DNA from 3 places in the Salinivibrio proteolyticus genome. Region 3 is predicted to be linked to each of the others. Evidence: predicted binding sites of a transcription regulator. Region 3 holds the regulator's gene; each other region holds the start of a gene.
The links. Region 3 encodes CRP, which controls carbon source genes, mostly activating them, when cyclic AMP is high. Its sites were predicted from a motif close to TGTGANNNNNNTCACA; they were not measured.
Positions count from the first base shown of each region.

Region 1 (5,236 bases), 770 kb from region 3:
AATATAGTCGAGACTGTGGATCCCTTTTTTTGCGCTGTTTAAGTAAGGCCCTTCTAGGTGTAAGCCTAAGGCTTGATGCGGATGGTGGGCTTTGTACTCGCGCATCGCGTTGATTGCCGCACGCATGTCATCATCTGAGCTCGTGATCAGAGTCGGTAAGAAGTTGGTACACCCAGACTTCAAGTTTGCTTGGTGCATGGTTTCGATAGTGTCTGTTGTGATCGCATCGTTAAACATGACACCACCGCAACCATTAAGCTGCAGATCAATGAAGCCCGGGCTAACGTAAGCTCCGTCGAGTGAGCGTTTTTCTATCTCTGTCGGCAGCGCATGTTGCGGGCAAACGTCCTCAATCACGCCGTCACGGATGACAATAGCGTGGTCATCAAGCACTTCATGACCAGTAAAAATCCGGCAGTGGGTTAACGCATACATGCTGTTATTCCTTATAAATTATGAATGTTCTGGGCTTCAAGCTCCTGAAAATACTTCACTGTTTTTACTTTTAGTTCGGCAGTTGAAGGCGCATCGCACACAATCATTGCTTTAGGGTGCAGCTGCAGCGCGGAAACAGTCCATAAGTGATTGACCGACCCCTCCACGGCTGCTTGAAGTGCCTGAGCTTTATTGTGGCCAGTGACCAAAATCATGATCTCTTCAGCATCGAGTAGCGTCCCGACGCCAATGGTAAGCGCGTGCTTAGGTACTTGATTGATATCATTATCAAAGAAGCGAGAGTTTGCCATACGGGTATCTTCGGTCAAGGTTTTGATCCGTGTCCGAGAGGCTAGCGAAGAGGCAGGCTCGTTAAACGCAATGTGACCGTCGTTACCTACACCGCCCATAAAGAGGTGGATCTTGCCGTAGGATTTGATCTTGTCTTCATAACGTTTGCATTCCGCATCAACATCGCTCGCATTTCCGTTCAGTAAGTTGATGTTTTCTTCTTTAATATCAATATGCTTAAAGAAGTTTTCATACATGAAGGTGCGATATGATTGGTCATGATCGGCTGGGATATTGCAGTACTCGTCCATGTTGAACGTTACCACATGCTCAAAGCTCACTTCGCCCTGATTGAACAGGGTGATCAGTTGCTTATAAGTATTCAGTGGCGTACCGCCTGTTGGCAATCCGAGCACAAATGGGCGTTCGGCGCTTGGAGCGAATTTATTAATAGTATCAACGATATATCTAGCCGACCATAGGCCGACCTCATGGCTGGTTTGTAATGGAATGAGTCGCACAGGACACCTCGATAAATCAGTGGGCTTACGGGTACAGCATAACGAATATGCTCATTTATTTTTATCATAAAATAAGTTTTATGATCTGGCTAACATATTTCTCTGTGTTTGGTGTGGATCGGTGATAAATCTCACAAATAAGGGGGTTTTAATTTGCGAGGCGAATTTATTGGCATAAACTGCAATTGACTAACATTGTTTGACAAAAAAAGTGCTTTGGTCATTATCTCACGCGACACGCTAGACGCAGAAAACAACAAATACTGCGGCATGGCTCTGAGAACACATAGGGGGAACGAAGGTGAATATTCTTGGATACGCGCAACGTATAGGTCGTGCGCTGATGGTGCCGGTAGCGGTACTACCAGCTGCAGCGATCTTGATGGGGGTCGGCTACTGGCTTGACCCAACAGGTTGGGGTGGTAACAGCGCATTGGCTGCTTTCTTGATTAAATCAGGGGCGGCGATCATTGATATGGAAAATATGTCTTTACTGTTCGCCATTGGTGTGGCTTACGGCATGTCAAAAGATAAAGATGGTGCGGCTGCCTTGGCAGGTTTCGTCGGCTTTATGGTGATCACCACGCTTTGTGCGCCTGGTGCTGTAAGCCAAATTGGTCTCGTGGATGTTGCACTAGACAACAATGAGCTGGCGTTTAGCAAAATCAACAACCAATTTATTGGTATTTTAATTGGTGTGGTATCGGCGGAGCTTTACAACCGTTATAGCGGCGTAGAGCTGCCAAAAGCACTGGCGTTCTTCAGCGGCAAACGTTTGGTTCCCATTCTTGTCTCTGTCGTCGCCATCGCGATTTCGTTCGTGTTGATGTTTGTATGGCCGGTCGTATTTGGTGGTCTGGTTCACTTCGGTGAAAGTATCACTAACTTAGGTGCCGCGGGTGCAGGTATCTACGGATTCTTCAACCGTCTATTGATTCCAGTTGGTCTTCACCATGCGCTTAACGCGGTATTCTGGTTTGACACTGTGGGTATCAATGACTTGGGCCGCTTCTGGATGGGTGCACAAGGTCTTGCTTCTGGAGAAGCAATTAAGGGAACCACAGGCATGTACATGGCCGGCTTCTTCCCTGTGATGATGTTTGGTCTACCGGGGGCGGCACTAGCGATTTACCACACTGCGCGTCCAGAGAACAAAGCACGTGTGGCATCTATCATGATTGCAGCCGGTTTTGCTTCATTCTTTACCGGTGTCACTGAACCACTCGAGTTTGCCTTCCTGTTCGTGGCACCTGTGTTGTTTGTGTTGCATGCGTTCTTGACAGGCATCTCTTTGTTCATCGCGGCCACCTTTAACTGGACTGCCGGTTTTGGCTTCTCTGCAGGTCTTGTCGACTTGGTGTTGTCGTCAAAAAACCCCGTTGCTAACGAGTGGTACATGCTACCTGTGATGGGCTTGGTATTCTTCGTGCTTTATTACGCGACATTCCGTGCGGCTATCATGGCCATGAACCTGAAAACCCCGGGTCGTGAAGATGACAGCATTGAAGGTGCATCTGCCGGAAACGCGAATACGAATGAAACCAGCGACAACCGTGAGCTTGCACGTAAGTACCTCAAAGCGTTAGGCGGACACCAAAACCTGACATCTATCGACGCCTGTATCACACGCTTGCGCCTATCGGTAGCAAACCGTGAAATCGTCGATGAAGCGAAACTCAAAGCCATTGGCGCGATGGGGGTCGTGAAGTTAGGGGATAACAACTTGCAAGTCATTCTTGGCCCATTGGCCGAAATCATTGCCGGTGAGATGAAGCAAATCCCGGATAATGAAGATTTGTCTGCAGTGAAATTGCCATAAGCGACCACACACAAAGACAATCTTAACCCGATAACGCCCGGCTAACGCTGGGCGTTTTTTTATGCACGGCAGTGGAATGAGCAAAAAAAACGCATTTAGGGGCATGCGAGGGCGAGTTTAACAACAACTGGTTGAGTAAAGTGCCGGAATAAGAGATCATAGTATCCATGTAGCTATAAAATTCGCACTGTTTTGATACGAGGTAACCTTGATGAGTGATGCTGAAGCTCGTCCAACCAATTTTATTCGTCAAATCATTGATAAAGATTTGGCGGAGGGAAAACACACATCAGTCGTGACCCGTTTCCCGCCGGAGCCTAATGGCTATCTGCATATCGGTCACGCTAAGTCTATTTGCCTGAACTTCGGTATTGCACAGGATTATCAAGGTGAGTGCAATTTGCGCTTTGATGATACCAACCCAGAAAAAGAAAACGTTGAGTACGTTGACTCGATCAAACGCGACGTGCAATGGCTTGGCTTTGAGTGGGCAGGTAAAGAGCGCTATTCATCAGACTATTTTGATAAGTTGTACGGCTTTGCGGTTGAACTGATTGAAAAAGGGTTGGCGTATGTCGATGAATTGAGCCCAGATCAAATCCGCGAGTACCGGGGTACGTTGACAGAGCCGGGCAAGCCGAGCCCTTATCGTGATCGAGCGGTGGAAGAAAACCTCGCGTTATTTGAAAAAATGCGCGCGGGCGAATTTGCCGAGGGCACTGCGTGTCTTCGCGCCAAAATCGATATGGCGTCACCTTTCATGGTGATGCGCGACCCGGTTATCTATCGCGTACGTTTTGCTCATCACCACCAGACGGGTGATAAGTGGTGTATTTATCCGATGTATGATTTTACCCACTGTATCTCGGATGCATTGGAAGGGATCACTCACTCGTTATGTACGCTGGAGTTCCAAGACAACCGCCGCTTATACGACTGGGTGTTGCAAAATATCACCATCGATTGCACCCCGCATCAGTACGAGTTTAGTCGCCTAAACTTGGAATACACGGTGATGTCCAAGCGTAAGCTCAACCAACTGGTGTCAGAGCAGCTCGTCAATGGCTGGGATGACCCACGTATGTTGACGATTTCTGGTCTACGTCGTCGTGGTTATACGCCAGCGTCTATTCGTGAGTTCTGCAAACGAATTGGTGTCACCAAGCAAGATAACATCATCGAAATGAGTGCACTGGAGTCGTGTATTCGCGATGATCTGAATGAACGCGCACCGCGTGCGATGGCCGTTCTGGATCCTATCAAGCTGGTGATTGAAAACAAAACGGATGACGTTGAATGGCTAAGTGCCCCTAACCATCCAAACAAACCAGAGATGGGACAGCGTCAGGTGCCTTTCTCTCGCGAGATCTGGATTGAACGCGAAGACTTCCGTGAATCGGCTAACAAAAAATATAAGCGTTTGGTGTTGGATAAAGAAGTACGCCTACGTAATGCTTATGTAGTCAAAGCCGAGCGTTGCGAGAAAGATGAGCACGGAAACATCACTACGGTGTACTGTAGCTACGATCCAGAGACGCTAGGAAAAGACCCTGCGGATGGACGTAAAGTAAAAGGGGTAATCCATTGGGTATCGGCGACAGACGCTGTTCCGGCTGAGTTCCGCTTGTACGATCGCCTCTTTACTGTGCCAAATCCTGCAAGTGCAGAAAACTTCGTAGAGACGATTAACCCAGACTCTCTGCAAGTGATGCACGGGTACGTTGAGCCTAGCTTGAAAGACGCGCAGCCTGAAGCTGGCTATCAATTTGAGCGCACGGGCTACTTCTGTGCGGATAACAAAGACAGTCGTGCGGATGCATTAGTCTTTAACCGTACCGTAGGCTTACGTGACACATGGGCGAAGATTGAAGGTAAGTAACCTTTGTCTTTACGCAACGAAAAAGCCGGCATGCATTGCCGGCTTTTTTTATGGGTTTGTCCCGTCCTGAAATACGTTGATATAAAGAGAACTTCTTTATGACAACATCACGTCACTCAAACCTTGATCATTCAGTCATCATTGTGAATCGATGGATCGGCTTTACAGTCGCCTTCTTGGCAGTGGCCATAGAGATACAAGCTATGGTTGGTAAGACGAACATTAAAACGACCGGCAATTTCCTTTTGACGCTCTTCAATCAAATCATCCGAAAACTCAATGACTTTACCG
Region 1 covers NZ_CP114584.1:1,041,197-1,046,432, forward strand. The annotation lists gene nagA (N-acetylglucosamine-6-phosphate deacetylase) at 1-435, opposite strand, end outside; gene nagB (glucosamine-6-phosphate deaminase) at 447-1,247, opposite strand; gene nagE (N-acetylglucosamine-specific PTS transporter subunit IIBC) at 1,549-3,066, shown strand; gene glnS (glutamine--tRNA ligase) at 3,278-4,945, shown strand; gene fcrX (ferric iron uptake transcriptional regulator FcrX) at 5,077-5,236, opposite strand, start outside.
Region 1: nagE (N-acetylglucosamine-specific PTS transporter subunit IIBC) is a predicted target of CRP. The motif match lies at 1,368-1,383, and genes of this name have one in related genera.

Region 2 (5,236 bases), 280 kb from region 3:
GACGAGCAAAATTCGCAAGCGGCTATCACTGCGCGTGGGCAGTTGGACCTCATCATCCGCAGGCTCACTCAAAGGCACGGAAACCTTCACGGTAAAGGTACTCCCTTCACCTTCTTCGCTATCGACGGTAATGTCGCCTCCCATCATGCGCGCTAACTGGCGAGACACGGCGAGTCCAATCCCTGTTCCCACAGCATGCAAGTTTTCTTCGCCTTGTTTTACCTGATAGTACATGGCAAAAATTTTATCTTGCTCATCTGAAGGGATCCCGACCCCGCTGTCTTCGACTTCAAAGCAAAGATGCGCGTGGTCATCTTCCACATCTGCACTAACAGTGATGATCACACAGCCTTGCTTGGTGAATTTGACGGCATTCCCGACCAGATTCCACAAAATTTGACGTAATCGTGTCGCATCCACGGCGACAAATTCCGGCAAGTCTGTCACCCGTTCAAGTTCAAACCGCAGCCCTTTTTGCTCCGCCATCAGGCCAGAGATGTTTTCAATCTCAGTAACAAATTCACGCAGATCGATGCTGGTGGGGTACAAGGACAGTCGGTTGCGATCGGATTTATCTAAATCGATAATATCGTTGAAAATATTACCCAAGGTGATGGCACTGACGTAAATGGTACGTAAGTAATTGCGTTGATCATCATCCAGCGGCGAGTCCAATAGCATGCGGCTCAATCCGACAATCCCATTCAGCGGTGTGCGCAGCTCGTGACTGATGGTGGAGATAAAGGCGGTTTTATCTCGGCTCGCTTTCTCCAATGCATCTTGATAACGCTTGCGTTCGGTGATTTCACGGCCAAAGCCAAGCAATCCCAGATGGCGCCCGTCTCGCGCAAAGAAAGGGACTTTGCGCAGTTCAAAATAGGCCTTGCGTCCATCTTGATACTCAAGCCATTGCTCGTAGGTAATGGAGACGTTGTTATCAAAGACTTGCTGATCGGTCTCTACCACTTTAGCGGCGATATCCTCGCGATAGACATCCCACGGCGTCAGGCCCTTCAGCGCCTTCTCTTTATAGCCGGTCAGCTCTTCCATCGCGCGGTTACAACCAGAGAACTGCCCCTTGGCATTGCGGTAATAAATCAGATCCGGCGACGCATCAATAAACGAGCGCAGCAATGCGGTTTGCTCGGCTAGCTCTAGCTGAGCTTTTTCCCGCTGATACACCTCGTTTTCTAGATCCTTGATCGCCTCTTGGCGCGCACTCTCAGCTTTTTTACGCTCTTCGATTTCTAAATTCAGTTGCTCAATATTTTCGGTCAACTGCCGGTTAAGACGCATGTCTCGCGCACGCATCTCTTCTAATTTAGACACCAGCTTAGATAAGCGCTGCCGCGATTCTTCAAGCTGATCCACCACCACGGACAAAAAATAAACCGCCCAAGGGGTAATCACCAGGCCGAAGAAAATCGAGCGGATAATGTCGATATTTTGCACCGTGCCTTCCAGCACCAAGGTGATGCCCACTTGCACCACCACGGCCAGTGCCACAAGCGCCAGCGCGAGTAACATGCTGAAGCGGACAATGCCCAGCTTGACAAGCAAATCAACATAATACTGCGCTAATACTTTGAGTTGTTTCATAAAGGCTTACTACACGCCAGTTAAGAGTGGAAGTGTTCAGGCTCAGGGCGCGGCGCATCATTCTCTGTGACGCAAGACGTTGGTCCCATTAAGCTGACTTGATTACGCCCAAGTCGCTTCGCCTGGTACATGGCTAAGTCGGCTTGATGGATAAGCTCCCCATAATCCCCTTCGGGTGAGGGGATCATACACGCAACGCCGAGACTCGCGGTCATCACCGCTGCGACCGGCGAATACTGATGCGCGATTTCACGCTCGGCCAACGCAGCTCTTGCCCGCTCGGCAACTAAGGCGGCCCCATCAAGCTCAGTGTGAGGCAATACAATAGCAAATTCCTCTCCCCCATAACGCGCGACCGCATCAAGTGGTCGATTAATCGCCGACTTAAAAGCGTTCGCCACTTGCTGCAAGGCCCAGTCGCCTTGTTGATGGCCGTAATTATCGTTGTAAAGTTTGAAATGGTCGATGTCACAGAGGATCAAGGCAAGCGGCGTTTGTTCACGGGCGTGTGAGCGCCACAACTTGCGCAGTTGCTCATCAAAGCTGCGTCGATTCGCCACTTGGGTCAAACTATCCACGAAGCTCATTTCTTGGAATGACATGATCGCATCCGCCAGCTGTTGTTGGGTGTGCTTACGTTCGGTGATATCGCGTGCCATCACCAGTACTGCAAAGCTGTCAGTCACCGGATCATCAATACGCGATTTAGTCACTTCAAACCAAGTTTGCTCGCCGCTGGGCCGCCAAATCACATCTTCATAGGTCACGGTTTCCCCAGTATCCAGTACATGCTGATCGCGCTGACGATGCTGATCAAAAATATCTGCATCGACGACCTCTTGCGCTGGAGAGGTTTCAAGCGCTTCAATGGAGACCCCAAGCGCATCGGCATAGGCTTGATTACAGGCAAGGTGGTAATAGTCCTGATCAAAGATCCCAATCGGATCCACACTGGCATTAAAAATCGCGCTCAATAAATTGCTCCGTTGCTGAAGCGCTTGTTCGGCCGATTGGCGATGATGCACCTCGCGTTGCAAACTTTGCTGCATTTGGTGCCAGTCGGTCACATCATGACTGATGCTCAAGGTGCCAACCACCTGTTGCTGATCATTTTTAAGCGCGGTGATATTGGTTTCAAGCAAACAGCTTTCGCCGTTTAGTTGCGATGCCCACGTACGCACCGTCTTTGAGCCAGACAAAGGCTGATCGGCATGCCACATAATGCCCTCTTGCTCGCGGCCTCGCCAAAAGCGGTCAAAGGCCGCATTGGTTCCCACCACATTGCCATCGACATCTTGAAAGCAAACCAATTCAGCCAACGAATTAATCACGCTAAGCAAAACACCATGTTCTTGATGCTGTAGCTGCCATTGCGCGTGGCGCGCCAGTGGTGCTAGCGACACCAACCATGCTTTTTTACGCCGACAACGAATGGGTAAGCCCGACAAGCGCACGCCAATGCGTACTCGATTCGCGCCGGGTGCTTTGACCTTAGCTTCGACATTAGAGAAAGGACGTGGCCACTGCTGCGCAACAATAAAGGCACGTACTGCTTGTCGCTGGTGCTCATTGGCCGTTTTAAAGTGGCTTTTGCTGTCCACCAATGAAAATGCCTCCACACAGGCAGCATTGGCATACAAGATGTCACCCTCATCGGCGGTAACAATGGCATGGGGAGTATCGAGATCAGCCATATACACACGCCAATGGGTTAACGCGACGGTTTCTTGTCGCGCACGCCACGCGTAGCCAAGCACCGCACCTAAAACAAGAAATGTAAATAAAATGAAAAATGCCATGCGGCTCCTGTGTGATCACAACCATCCTTGATTCGCGACATCTTTTTCCATTGCGCCGCTTATGGAACCGCTATTTTGCCACAGTTTTCTCAAAATACATGGCTACGTGCCTCACAGGTTTTTACTGTCAGTTGTCATTTTTTTACATCAAATCACAGCGTATCTTGCTATGAAACTGAAGACATAAAACGCACCCTGCTTTATTTCTTTAGTTGGTTAGAATTTATGCTCGAATTTGGCCTTAAATTAATAATTATTTAACAAAACAGCATAAACGCGAATAGCTATTATTCCTGAAAAAATTGACACAAAACCTGAAAATATCAGGTGTTTAATTGACATCACACCAAGCTTCATGGTGCATAAAGGCTGCATAATAAAATTTGACCTTTAACTGCTTTGCCGTTAATTTGAAAGGTCGCTGAATAGCGCTTTCTGGATACGGCAGGCTAGGCATCGCGTTGAAAATCAGTAATTTAATTACTTACAAGCACGCGATTTTCCCGTTAAAAAAACACAACATAACGGGTGAGCTGTCACAGTCCTAGACGCTTTCAGAGTGGTCAGGAGGATCACGACAATAAATGCAATCACTGCGAGTGACGCAGTAGCAAGGGAGAATTGCAATGTCGCTGTACAACCCAATGTTGGAAAAGGATAACTGTGGTTTTGGTTTGATCGCCCATCAAGAAGGTGAGCCCAGCCACAAGTTGGTTCGTACCGCCATTTCCGCACTTGATCGCATGACCCACCGCGGAGGGATTAACTCCGATGGTAAAACCGGGGACGGTTGTGGGTTATTGCTCCAAAAGCCCGACCGTTTCTTTCGCCTTATTGCCGAACAAAACCAATGGAACCTAAGCCGTTTGTATGCGGTAGGAATGCTTTTCCTGAGCACAGATCCGGTGAAGGCGCAGCGCGCCCGCGCGGTGTTTGAACAAGAAATTGCTGCCGAAACACTCTCCGTGGTTGGTTGGCGTACGGTACCAACCAACCCTGACGTGCTGGGTGAAATCGCCAAGCAGTCACTCCCCGTTATCGAACAAGTCTTTATTAACGGCCCAGCCGGTTGGCGCGCACGCGATTTAGAGCGTCGCCTGTATATTGCGCGCCGCCGCGCAGAAAAAGCGTTGGCTGACGACACAGACTTCTACATTACCAGTCTGTCGACCCAAACCATCGTCTACAAAGGCTTGTGTATGCCGGCAGATTTGCCGCGCTTTTACACTGATTTGGCCGATTTACGCCTCGAGTCTTCGATCTGTTTATTCCACCAGCGTTTTAGCACTAACACGCAACCACGCTGGCCGCTCGCTCAACCGTTCCGTTACCTTGCACACAATGGTGAAATCAACACCATTGAAGGTAACCGCCAATGGGCACGCACACGGGCATACAAATTTAACTCGCCCTTATTGCCAGACCTCCATCAGGCCGCGCCTTTTGTCAATGAATCAGGGTCGGATTCGTCGAGCCTCGATAACATGCTTGAAGTGTTTTTGTCCGGTGGTATGGATCTCTTCCGCGCCATGCGCCTGCTTGTGCCACCCGCTTGGCAAAACCATCCGGATATGGATGATGAGCTGCGTGCATTCTATGACTTTAACTCCATGCACATGGAGCCATGGGATGGTCCTGCCGGTATTGTGATGTCTGACGGCCGTTATGCGGCTTGTAATCTCGACCGCAACGGCTTACGCCCTGCGCGTTATGTGGTCACTAAAGATAAATTCATCACCCTCGCCTCTGAAATTGGCATTTGGGATTACGCGCCTGATGAGGTCGCTGAAAAAGGGCGTGTTGGCCCGGGTGAATTGCTGGTGATCGATACCCGAGAA
Region 2 covers NZ_CP114584.1:547,524-552,759, reverse strand. The annotation lists gene arcB (aerobic respiration two-component sensor histidine kinase ArcB) at 1-1,599, opposite strand, end outside; gene N7E60_RS02705 (diguanylate cyclase domain-containing protein) at 1,620-3,398, opposite strand; gene gltB (glutamate synthase large subunit) at 4,025-5,236, shown strand, end outside.
Region 2: gltB (glutamate synthase large subunit) is a predicted target of CRP. The motif match lies at 3,924-3,939, and genes of this name have one in related genera.

Region 3 (5,236 bases):
TGACTGATGCGGTGATCCCAACCACGCCATTACCGGCCAATATACGCTATCAACTCACTGACCATGGCGGACATGTTGGGTTTGTCACTGGCCATTGGCGTGCACCGCGTTTATGGTTGGAAGAGGCAGTGCCCGCGTGGATAGCTGAGCAACTCGACACCTGATGCCCCAATCGTCACGATAAATTGTGACTAAATCGACATAGACACACTGCACCTACACGCATAATTCGGTAAAATGGGAGCTAATTCACAACCTAAGCATGGAGATGGCGTCCGTGCCATCCCGATGTCAGCAAAAGGTGATGTAGTATGATGGTTCCATGGCAATCTGTGCCAGCCGAGACCTTGACCAATTTAATTGAACACTTTGTGTTGCGGGAAGGGACAGATTACGGTGAGCAGGAAGTCAGCTTTGCTGAGAAAGTTGAACAAGTGCGTGAACAATTAAAATCCGGCGACGCCGTGATTGTATACTCTGAGCTGCATGAGACAGTGGATATTCGTCGTCAGCGCGATCTCAGACCGTAACACCGCCTCCCCTTGTGGGCTGCGGTGTAAATTCAGACTGATCAATGACAGGGCTCGTCATGTCGGCTAAACACCCAATCATCGCTGTGACCGGTTCATCCGGCGCAGGCACAACCACGACCTCCGAAGCGTTTCGTAAGATGTTCAATATGATGAACATCAAAGCCTCTTGGTTAGAGGGCGATAGCTTTCACCGCTTCACGCGGCCAGAAATGGATGTTGAGATCCGTAAAGCCCGTGAACAAGGTCGTCATATTAGCTACTTTGGTCCCACGGCCAACGATTTCCCACGCCTTGAGCAATTTTTTAAAGAATATGGCGAACAAGGCACAGGTAAATACCGTCGTTATCTACACACCTTTGATGAAGCCGTGCCTTATAACCAAATGCCGGGCACTTTCACCCCCTGGCAAGATCTGCCTGAAAATACCGACGTATTATTTTATGAAGGCTTGCATGGCGGGGTGGTGGATGGTGACGTCAATGTCGCCCAACATGTTGATTTACTGATCGGCATGGTGCCTATCGTTAACTTGGAGTGGATTCAAAAGTTTGTCCGCGATACGCGCGACCGAGGCCATTCCCGCGAGGCTGTCACGGACTCGATCGTGCGCTCCATGGATGATTATTTACACTACATTACGCCGCAGTTTTCTCGCACACATATTAACTTCCAACGTGTCCCGACCGTAGACACATCCAACCCGCTGAATGCAAAAGGGATCCCTTCACTCGACGAAAGCTTTGTTGTGATCCGCTTTCGTGGCATGAAGAACGTCGATTTTCCTTATTTACTGCAAATGATCAGTGGCGCCTTTATGTCTCGGCACAACACGCTGGTCGTGCCCGGCGGTAAAATGGGATTTGCGATGGAGCTGATTATTCGCCCCTTGATCCAACAGTTGATTGAGAAAGGCAAGATAGGTTAACCGCCGTAGCGCACTTAACGTGTATTACTTCTCAGGTCGTGATCTTAGCCACATTTTTGCCGATTTTTTAGGCGGTTGGCTTAGATCAAAATCAAGAAATCCAGATAGAAAAAAGATACACTCTTGTTAACATACAGTGAGCTTGTAGCCTGCGCCAAGACCTCGTATTCTGTGCATTGGACTGATGGGTTTCCATTCAGACAAAGACAGGACGTCGTTGCCGGGCAACACATGCAGAGGAAATAAGTTATATGGTTCCAGGAAAACCTCAAACAGACCCTACACTCGAGTGGTTCCTTTCACATTGTCATATTCACAAGTACCCGTCCAAAAGTACTCTGATCCATGCAGGGGAAAAGGCGGAGACCTTGTACTACATCGTGAAAGGTTCTGTGGCCGTACTAATCAAAGATGAAGAAGGCAAGGAGATGATCCTGTCTTACCTTAACCAAGGTGACTTCATCGGCGAACTTGGTCTGTTCGAAGAGGACCAAGAGCGCACCGCATGGGTACGTGCGAAATCACCTTGCGAAGTGGCAGAAATTTCATTCAAGAAATTCCGCCAGCTGATCCAAGTTAACCCAGACATTTTGATGCGTCTATCCTCTCAGATGGCGCGTCGCCTGCAAGTGACCAGCCAGAAAGTGGGAGACCTTGCCTTCCTGGACGTGACCGGCCGCATTGCGCAAACCCTACTGAACTTGGCGAAGCAACCTGACGCCATGACTCACCCTGACGGCATGCAAATCAAGATCACGCGTCAAGAGATTGGTCAGATTGTTGGCTGTTCGCGTGAGACGGTTGGGCGTATCCTTAAAATGCTGGAAGAGCAGAACCTTATCTCAGCTCACGGTAAAACCATTGTGGTTTACGGCACACGCTAATCCTCGCGTGTTGCGACAAAACCGGCGCTTTTGCGTCGGTTTTTTTATTTTTATTGACTGGAAACTCATTACCTAAGTTCTACACTTCAGAAACGACCCATCTAACAACTGATTAACAGGATGTCGTTTATGAGAAGCTTACGTCAAACCCTTGCTGCATTGCTACTCGCGGCGGTTTCTTCAACTGCTGCGGCGAATATCACCATTGTCCATCCAGAACCACGGGCTGGCTCTGCCCTCGATTTATACGCTATCGACTTGATTGAGTTTTTAGCGGAAAAATCGGGTGAGTCTGTCACTTTACAGGCCTTTCAAGGCCAAATTGGCTCTCAGTCTCGTAAAGTGGAAATGCTAAAACAAGGACGACTGACGGTAGATTGGCTCGGGGCCGACCGTACCCTTGAGTCAGAGTTACTTCCCATCCGTTATCCAGTCTTTCGGGGTCTATTAGGCCATCGCTTGTTCATTACCAATCAAGCCACCGAACCCAAGCTTGCACAAATCAGTGACCAAGCAGGGCTCAATAGTCTGACCATGATCCAAGGGCAAGGCTGGGCGGATGTGAAGGTCTTGCAGTCGGCGGGATTTCGGGTTCGAGAAATCTCAAGCTTTGAGAATATCTTTAAAGGCGTCGATACCGGACGGGCCGACCTCTTCCCGCGTGCGCTTATCGAACCTTTTAGCGAGCTGGCAGAGCGACCTCAATATACAAATCTGTTGGTTGATCCGCACTTAATGCTGATCTATCGCTTCCCAATGTTCTTGTTTGTATCGCCCCAAAACCCAGAGGTAGCGACCATGCTCAACGATGCCTTTGCGGCCGCCTATCAAGACGGATCCTTCATCGAATTTTTTGAGAATGCCCCTCTGGTAAAAGAGACCTTTGAGAAAGCCAATATTGGTGAGCGCACCTTTATTCGGGTCGACAACCCACATCTGAGTAATGAGACTCAGGCAATTGACGATACATTCTGGCTCGATATTGAAAGTCGCTAAACACCGCCAACTAAAAAAGGAGAGCATCGCTCTCCTTTTCGTCTCTCGCCACTATTGATGCGTACTTTCAAAGATTTTATCAGCCGAGGCGGCGACAAAACCTTGATAAAGTTCACCGTCCGGAAGCGGATACCGTTTCGCAAACTCGTAGAAACCACCCGGAATATCATGGCGTGCATCGCTAAATTGCACCGGCACGCGATCAGCCATCGTCGAGGATTGCTCCAAAAAGACTGACGCATCCCCTTTGACCTCCCCGCCAGATTCGTTAATGGTAAACCCATTTTGGCGCAAGGTATCGTTGACCGCTTGACAGCTATCATGGTTATTCAGCTGATTCACGCTGACGGTAAAGTGGTTCGCCCCATAGCCATGCGCTGCCACCCAAGCTGCATATTCACTTTCATCCGCTAACGTCTTGTAGGTTTGCCAATCCAACTCCCACAAACGTCCTTGATGAAGAAAATCGCTCCCTTTCAGCGCATCATCATCCACATTCGCCACTAAGTCGCGCACGATAGATTGCAATGTTGTCGAGCATTGGCCCACCATCAATTCACTAATAAACACTTTCGGCATCAAGGGATCGGGATGCTCGTAGTGACGTGCGTTGAGCTTCTTCGCTTCAAAGGTATACTCACCTTTCGGCTCATAGCCCAACGCAATAAAAGGACGGGCAAGCTTGTCCAGCCCCACATTAGGCAGTGCAAAGGTGCGCAGTGCAATATGATCATTGATCAGGGGTTGGCCTTCTTCGAGCAACCCATGCACTTTCTGCGCAGAAGGGCAAAGACGCTGGGTGTAGTCTTGCCACAATCTGTCAAATAACGCTTGGCAACTATCCATGTTGTTCTCCTTAATCAAGAGGCGTGATCCCCGGCGCAAAGCTCTCGGGCAAGGTGACCTGCTCGCCTTCCATCGATGCCATGGGGTAGGCACAATAATCGGCGGCATAATAAGCACTTGGACGCAGGTTACCCGACGCGCCCGGACCACCAAATGGTGCATCCCCACTAGCACCGGTCAATTGACGGTTACGGTTTACAATACCGGCGCGAATATGGTCAAGGAAGTATTGCCATTCACCATCGTCGTCACTGATAAGGCCTGCCGATAAGCCATAGCGGGTATCATTCGCTTTCGTCAATGCATCAGCCATATCGGTGTAACGCTGCACCTGCAATAAAGGACCGAAGTATTCTTCATCGGGTAACTCGGCGATCCCGCTAACATCAATGATCCCCGGCGAGATCACGGCATCATGGCGATGTTCACACGCCACGACTGGCTTGCCACCGAGATCGATCAGTTTTTGCTGAGTGGCTAAGATCCCTTCAGCCGCCGCCACAGAGATCTGTGCGCCCATAAAGGGCGCCGGATCATCGAACTGGCCGCCTACACGGATCGTTTTAGTCCACGCCGCTAAGCGCGCCAAGATCTTGTCACCCACCTCCCCTTCAGGAAGAAGTAGACGACGTGCACAGGTACAACGCTGACCGGCACTGAGGTAAGCCGATTGAATAATGGTATAAACCGTGGCATCCACACCACTGTGTTTATCACTGATAACCAGTGGGTTATTGCCCCCCATTTCCAATGCCAGCATTTTGTCCGGTTGGCCGGCAAACTGGCGATGGAGGATGTGTCCGGTGTTGGCGCTCCCGGTAAATAGAAGGCCATCAATACCTCGAGCTTGTGCTAGCGCTTCGCCGGTATCACGGCCCCCTTGCACCAAGTTAATCAGCCCAGCAGGTAGACCGGCTTCTAACCAGTAGCCAAGGGTTTGTTCAGCCACTTTAGGCGTCAGTTCAGACGGCTTGAAAACCACACTGTTTCCGGCCAATAGTGCCGGGACAATATGGCCATTAGGCAAGTGACCGGGGAAATTATACGGCCC
Region 3 covers NZ_CP114584.1:272,425-277,660, reverse strand. The annotation lists gene N7E60_RS01330 (hydrolase) at 1-164, shown strand, start outside; gene N7E60_RS01325 (YheU family protein) at 312-530, shown strand; gene N7E60_RS01320 (phosphoribulokinase) at 590-1,459, shown strand; gene crp (cAMP-activated global transcriptional regulator CRP) at 1,711-2,343, shown strand; gene N7E60_RS01310 (type 2 periplasmic-binding domain-containing protein) at 2,473-3,339, shown strand; gene N7E60_RS01305 (DUF1338 domain-containing protein) at 3,391-4,185, opposite strand; gene astD (succinylglutamate-semialdehyde dehydrogenase) at 4,196-5,236, opposite strand, start outside.